One region of the Paracidovorax sp. MALMAid1276 genome, then DNA from elsewhere that is predicted to be linked to it. Evidence: predicted binding sites of a transcription regulator. Region 1 holds the regulator's gene; the other holds the start of a gene.
What was found. The regulator HrcA, encoded in region 1, represses chaperone genes, less so after heat shock. The targets are predictions, from matches to a motif close to TTAGCACTCNNNNNNNNNGAGTGCTAA.
Positions count from the first base shown of each region.

Region 1 (3,357 bases):
TTTTGCATTCAGAGCTGCCCTACGTACTGCATCCCTTGCAGGTTGCACGTAGTAAAAATCAAACAGCCCCTCGAGCACGTCGAGATTCCATTCGCCCTCGCGTTCCTCTACTTCCACTATCTCGCCAGTGTTCGTGTTTTTGACAGGGTGAGCCGCGAAGTTTCCGATAATTCGGACAGCATCTAAGCTCTCGGCGAGCCAACTTGGAAGAGCCCCGCTTTTCAAAACCGCCTCGATAGCGTTGACAAGGTCGCGTTGCTCGAAACCTTGGACCCGCAAGAGCGCTTGCAAACACCGTCGACTAAGAGCCGCTGAGGCTTTGGGGCTGTCCGCCAACACCAAGCCCGCCTCGTTGTAGTCCTTAGCCAATTCGTCTGGAACCTCTGGCGCAGCCAATGGACGGACCGAATGTCTTGGGAAAACCATCCCATAGTCGATCTTCTCCGGGCCGTCTTGAAGGAGCTTCAGGATCGGGGTATCGCACGCAGGACAGGCCATGAAAGCGACCTGGAGACTGTAGTTTGTGCGGTCTCTCTTCGTTAGCGTTCCAAGGCCGTACGCGACAAAGGCTTCATGAATCTCCACCGTACAGCTCGGACATTTCACTCAACACCCCCTCCGCCTCGGAATTGTAGAAAAGGCGATTCGAATGTAGAAACGCCCCAGGGCCTTTTCGGGCCAAGAGGCGCATAAATACTGGTAGGGCGTGTTGGACTTGAACCAACGACCAAAGGATTATGAGTCCTCTGCTCTGACCAACTGAGCTAACGCCCCGAACGATGGATGCTCCTGCGCTTTACAACGGGGCAAGCGTCGTATTGTAGGGCGTTTACTTGCGGTAGCTCAGCGCGTTCGTGACGAGCTTGGAGGTGATGTCCACGATCTGGATCATGCGGTCGTACGGCATGCGCGTAGGGCCGATCACGCCCAGGGTTCCAACGACCTTGCCATCCACCTCGTAGGGCGCACTGACAACCGAAAGCTCTTCGAACGGTACCACCTGGCTCTCGCCGCCAATGTAGATGCGCACACCCTCTGCCTGACTGGAAATGTCGAGAAGTCTGAGAATCTGGGTCTTCTGCTCAAACAGGTCGAACGCACGCCTGAGGTTGCCCATGTCGTTGGAGAAATCGCTCACGGCCAGCAGATTGCGCTCGCCGGAGATGACCACTTCGTCCTGCGCTTCACTCAGGGCCTCGGTGCCCACATTGACAGCCGCCTGCATGAGCGAGGCGATCTCTCCGCGCAGCACGTCCACCTCGCATTTCAGGCGCTCCCGCACCTGCTCCATGGCCAAGCCGGCGTAGTTGGCGTTCAGAAAATTGGAGGCTTCAACGAGCTGCGACTGGGAGTAGTCGGCGTCGGTGAAGATGACGCGATTCTGCACATCGCCTTCAGGAGACACGATGATGACCAGAAACCGTCGCTCAGACAGCCTCAGGAACTCTATGTGCCGAAACACTGAAGTTCTCCGAGGCGCCATCACAACGCCCACAAACTGGGAAAGGTTGGACAGCAGCTGCGCCGCGTTGGCAATCACTTTCTGGGGTTGCTCGGGCATCAGCTGCGCGTGCGTGAGCGGGTCCCGTTGCACTGTCAGCATCGTGTCGACGAACAGGCGATAGCCGCGGGCGGTGGGGATACGTCCGGCAGACGTGTGCGGACTGACGATGAGCCCCAGCTCTTCAAGGTCCGCCATCACGTTTCGAATCGTCGCAGGCGACAGGTCCAGTCCCGATGCGCGAGACAAGGTTCTGGAGCCCACCGGTTGCCCGTCAGCGATGTAGCGCTCGACCAGGGCTTTGAGCAACAACTTGGCGCGGTCATCGAGCATGGAATGATTTTAATGATGTAATTTCGTGATGATGTCCAATTTCCGCCACGTCGCGCTCATCGGTAAATACCAGACTTCGTCGGTAGGCGCTTCGGGTGACACCTCAAGGCATGCCCTGGACGAGATCGCCCACTTTCTTGAGCGCCAAGGTTGCGACGTTGCGCTGGAAGCCGAAACCGCCAGCAATACCGGCCTTTCGCAATACCCTGCGTTCAGCGTCGAAGACATTGGCACGCGGTGCGACCTGGGCCTTGTGGTGGGGGGTGACGGGACCATGCTGGGCATCGGGAGACGCTTGGCCAGATTCGGCACCCCCCTGATTGGCATCAACCAGGGAAGGCTCGGGTTCATCACCGACATCCCTCTGGACACATATCAAAGCACCCTGCCACCGATGCTCCGAGGCGAATATGAGGAGGATGTGCGTCCGCTGATGCACGCGACTGTGGTGCGCGACGAGCGGGTCGTGTTCGAGGCACTTGCGATGAATGACGTGGTTGTGAACCGGGGAGCGACCTCCGGAATGGTGGAGTTGCGCGTGGAGGTGGGTGGACGCCTGGTCGCAAACCAGCGCGCCGATGGCCTCATCATTGCGTCCCCCACGGGTTCCACAGCCTATTCGCTGTCCGCGGGCGGTCCCATGCTGCACCCGTCCATCCCGGGATGGGTGCTTGTCCCGATTGCGCCGCACACCTTGTCCAACCGCCCCATCGTGCTTTCGGACGCTACGGAGGTAGCGGTTGAAGTGGTGAGTGGCCGCGACGTCAGCGCGAATTTTGACATGCAGTCTCTGGCCTCCCTGCTTCACGGCGATCGCATTCTTGTCAAACGATCAGAGCACTCGGTGCGCTTTCTTCATCCACTGGGCTGGAATTACTTCGCAACCTTGCGCAAGAAGTTGCGATGGAACGAGGGGGGGTCCTGATGGCACTCAGACGGATCTCGCTGCGCGACTTCGTCATAGTCCAGGAGATGGAGCTCGAACTCCACACCGGCTTCACTGCACTGACGGGCGAAACAGGCGCAGGCAAATCCATCCTGGTGGATGCGCTCCAACTGGCGCTGGGAGCGCGAGCGGATGCTGGCTTGGTGCGTGAAGGCGCAAGCCGGGCCGATGTCTGCGCCGAGTTCGACTGCCCGCCCCACGCGCGAGCCTGGCTGGAGGAGGCGGGCTTTGATGCCGACGATCAGTTGCTGCTGCGCCGCGCTGTGGACCTCCAAGGCAAGAGCCGAGCATGGATCAATGGCATATCCGCCACGGCCACTCAGCTTCGAGCGTTGGGCGACATGCTGCTCGACATCCACGGCCAGCACGCGTGGCAAAGCCTGGCGCGCGCCGAATCTGTGCGAAGCCTGCTTGACGCATTTGCTGGAACCAGTGCATCCGAGACGTCGGCCTGTTGGGCGCAATGGCGGTCTGCACAGCGGGACCTTCAGCAAGCGCTCCAGGCACAGGCCACTCAGCAGCAAGAGCGCGAGCGCCTGCAATGGCAGATCGCCGAAGTGGACAAACTGGGGCCAGC
Region 1 is NZ_JBMIRS010000035.1:9,466-12,822, forward strand. It holds gene ACOQFS_RS01555 (DUF4145 domain-containing protein) at 1-585, opposite strand, end outside; tRNA gene ACOQFS_RS01560 (tRNA-Ile) at 698-774, opposite strand; gene hrcA (heat-inducible transcriptional repressor HrcA) at 830-1,834, opposite strand; gene ACOQFS_RS01570 (NAD kinase) at 1,863-2,759, shown strand; gene recN (DNA repair protein RecN) at 2,759-3,357, shown strand, end outside.

Region 2 (3,357 bases), on a different contig from region 1:
TGAACTTCCCATGACCGTGAAGCAGGTAGATCACATCGACAAATTGAGGGTGCTGCGGGCGGCGGATCTGGTGTCGGTGATGCTGCCCAATCCGGCATCCGACATGCAGTTTGCCCGCGTGCTTGCCATCACGCCCAAGGGACGCTCGGTGTTGTCGAGCGAGGCCTCGGGGCTGCCATAGTCAAGACGCGTTGTGCAACCCGGTCGGTGCTTGCCCGCAGGCGCCGCACGAACAGCAGGTACGCGGTCCTACAGACGCGGCCGAGCGGTCACTCCACCATCAGCGCCTGACCGCCGCTGACCCTTGAGGAGTGACCTATCCCATGGCATTGATACCCCTGCACGACTCCACACCTGCGGGCATGTGGCTGTTGCGTCAACCAGCGCCTGCGCACGGGTAAGGCGTCCATGTGGCTGCCCCAGATTGCGTGGTGGGAGCTGGCGGTGCGCGCCGCCGTGGTTTATGCCTTTTTGCTGCTGCTCATCCGGCTGTCGGGCCGCAGAACGGTCGGCCAGTTCACGCCATTCGACCTGCTGGTGGTGATGCTGCTCAGCGAGTCGGTGTCCAACACGCTGTCGGGTGGCGACGACTCCCTCGCCGCAGGCCTGATCAGTGCCACCGTGCTCGTGTCTCTCAACGCCCTTACAGCCACCCTGACGGCGCACAGCACCAAGGTTCACACGCTGCTGGAAGGTGACCCGGTGCTGGTGGGCCGCGACGGGCAGATCCTGCACAAGGCACTGAAGGCCCAGCGCGTGCCGGTGTCCGACCTTCGGCAAGCGCTGCGCGCCGCAGACTGCGAATTGCAATCCATGCAGTACGCGTTTCTGGAAGTCGACGGGACGATCACCATTCTCAAGAAACCCGATGTGCCCGTTCAACGCCTTCCGCCTGGCTGAGCGCCGCGTGCCATTTCGGATTTGTCGCGGCGCTGCGGGCGTGCGTCTTCTTTATCGCTGGAAACGGGTGCCTGGCCGATGCGGGCCGCCAGCGTTGTCTGACGCGGCGCAGTGGGGGGGCAGCGTTCAATGAACAAACCGTCAAGCCACCTCTTTTTCGGGAGACAGCCATGAACCAGCAACACCGCACCGGCCCAACGTTGATCAAGCCCAGGGCGTTGAAGCGCCTGCGGCAGTGGGAGGCGGCATTGCGCTCACCCCGCGAACCGCTGCGCTTCCCCGAGCCCGAGCCTCCCGTCTGGAAGCCGCTGGGCTGATCACCCGCCACCGCTTCTTCCGTACCTTTTTTCCACCCTGCCCTGTCCATCCAGCATGAAAGTCCCTACCCTCCTGTGGTCGGCCCTCATCGGCGCCATCGCCAGCGCACGGTCCATGACGCCCATGGCCACTCTGTCGGCGGCACGCCTCCTGGGTCGCGCCACGCCCGGCACGCTCGCCCTGCTGGACCGGCCGCTTTTCAAGTACGGCGCCCTCGCCATGGGTGCCGGTGAGCTGGCGGGCGACAAGATGAAGACCGCGCCCGACCGAACCGTGCCCCTGGGGTTGCTGGCGCGCGTGATGAGCGCGGGCATCGCGGGCGCCGCCCTGGCCCCGCGCGGGCGGGAGCGCGCCGGGGCCCTGGCAGCCGTTGCCACGGCAGTCCCCCTGGCATATGTCACGCTGGACGCCCGCAAGAAAGCCATGACCCGCATGGGCCAGACCCGCAGCGGCCTGATCGAAGACGCCTTGATCGTCGCCGCCGGCATCGCGGTGGTGGCGCTGGCGGTCAAGCCGGAGCGGCGCGGCTAAAAGCCTGCAAAAGCGCCGCGCTGAAAGAGAAGTCCGCGCGGCGTTGCCTCTCCCGTGCCGTCGGGTTCCCGGCACGCCCACCTTGCAGCCCACTGCAGGTTGCCGAGGTTTGACACCCCCGCCATCCGCTCCGGTGTCTTGAAAACGCCATAAATGCCCGTATCATTAGCACTCACTGCAGGCGAGTGCTAACAGCACTGCGCCTGCTGTAGTTTGGAAGCACCTGGGTGGCCAGGTGCCCGGTACGTCAGCTTTTTTCTGAAAACAGGAGCATTGCAATGAACCTTCGCCCTCTGCACGATCGCGTGATCGTCAAGCGTATTGAAAGCGAAACCACGACCGCTTCCGGCATCGTGATCCCCGACAACGCTGCTGAAAAGCCCGATCAAGGTGAAGTGCTGGCCGTTGGCCCCGGCAAGAAGAACGACAAGGGCGAGCTGATCGCCCTGAACGTGAAGGTCGGTGACCGCGTTCTGTTCGGCAAGTACTCGGGCCAGACCGTCAAGGTCAAGGGCGACGAGCTGCTGGTGATGAAGGAAGACGATCTGTTTGCTGTGGTCGAAAAGTAATCTTTTCGCCTCCACTCGATCACTCATTTTTTCATAGCTGCCAGCGCTTACCAGATAAGCGCTAGCGGCCAATTTGAACCCAATTAGGAGCTCCAAAATGGCAGCAAAAGACGTAGTTTTCGGCGGCGAAGCCCGCGCACGCATGGTTGAAGGCGTGAACATCCTGGCCAATGCGGTCAAGGTGACCCTGGGCCCCAAGGGCCGCAATGTGGTGCTGGAGCGCTCGTTCGGCGCCCCCACCGTGACCAAGGACGGTGTGTCCGTGGCCAAGGAAATCGAACTGAAGGACAAGCTGCAGAACATGGGCGCCCAGCTCGTGAAGGAAGTGGCTTCCAAGACCAGCGACAATGCCGGTGACGGCACCACTACCGCCACCGTGCTGGCCCAGGCCATCGTGCGCGAAGGCTCCAAGTACGTGGCCGCCGGCCTGAACCCCATGGACCTGAAGCGCGGTATTGACAAGGCCGTGCTGGCCCTGACCGAAGAGCTGAAGAAGGCTTCCAAGCCCACGACCACCTCCAAGGAAATCGCCCAAGTGGGTTCGATCTCCGCCAACTCCGACGAATCCATCGGCAAGATCATTGCTGACGCGATGGACAAGGTCGGCAAGGAAGGCGTGATCACCGTGGAAGACGGCAAGTCGCTGCAAAACGAGCTGGATGTCGTGGAAGGCATGCAGTTCGACCGCGGCTACCTGTCGCCCTACTTCATCAACAATCCCGAAAAGCAGGCCGCCCTGCTGGACAACCCCTTCGTGCTGCTGTTCGACAAGAAGATCAGCAACATCCGCGACCTGCTGCCCACGCTGGAGCAAGTGGCCAAGGCTGGCCGTCCGCTGCTGATCATTGCCGAAGAAGTCGAAGGCGAAGCCCTGGCTACGCTGGTGGTCAACACCATCCGCGGCATCCTGAAGGTGGTGGCAGTCAAGGCTCCTGGCTTCGGCGACCGCCGCAAGGCCATGCTGGAAGACATCGCCATCCTGACGGGCGGCAAGGTCATCGCTGAAGAAGTGGGCCTGTCCCTGGAAAAGGTGACGCTG
Region 2 is NZ_JBMIRS010000138.1:21,064-24,420, forward strand. It holds gene ACOQFS_RS09475 (hypothetical protein) at 1-181, shown strand, start outside; gene ACOQFS_RS09480 (DUF421 domain-containing protein) at 409-900, shown strand; gene ACOQFS_RS09485 (hypothetical protein) at 1,071-1,217, shown strand; gene ACOQFS_RS09490 (hypothetical protein) at 1,273-1,749, shown strand; gene ACOQFS_RS09495 (co-chaperone GroES) at 2,028-2,318, shown strand; gene groL (chaperonin GroEL) at 2,416-3,357, shown strand, end outside.
Region 2: the regulator HrcA is predicted to act here: its motif matches at 1,915-1,941, upstream of ACOQFS_RS09495 (co-chaperone GroES).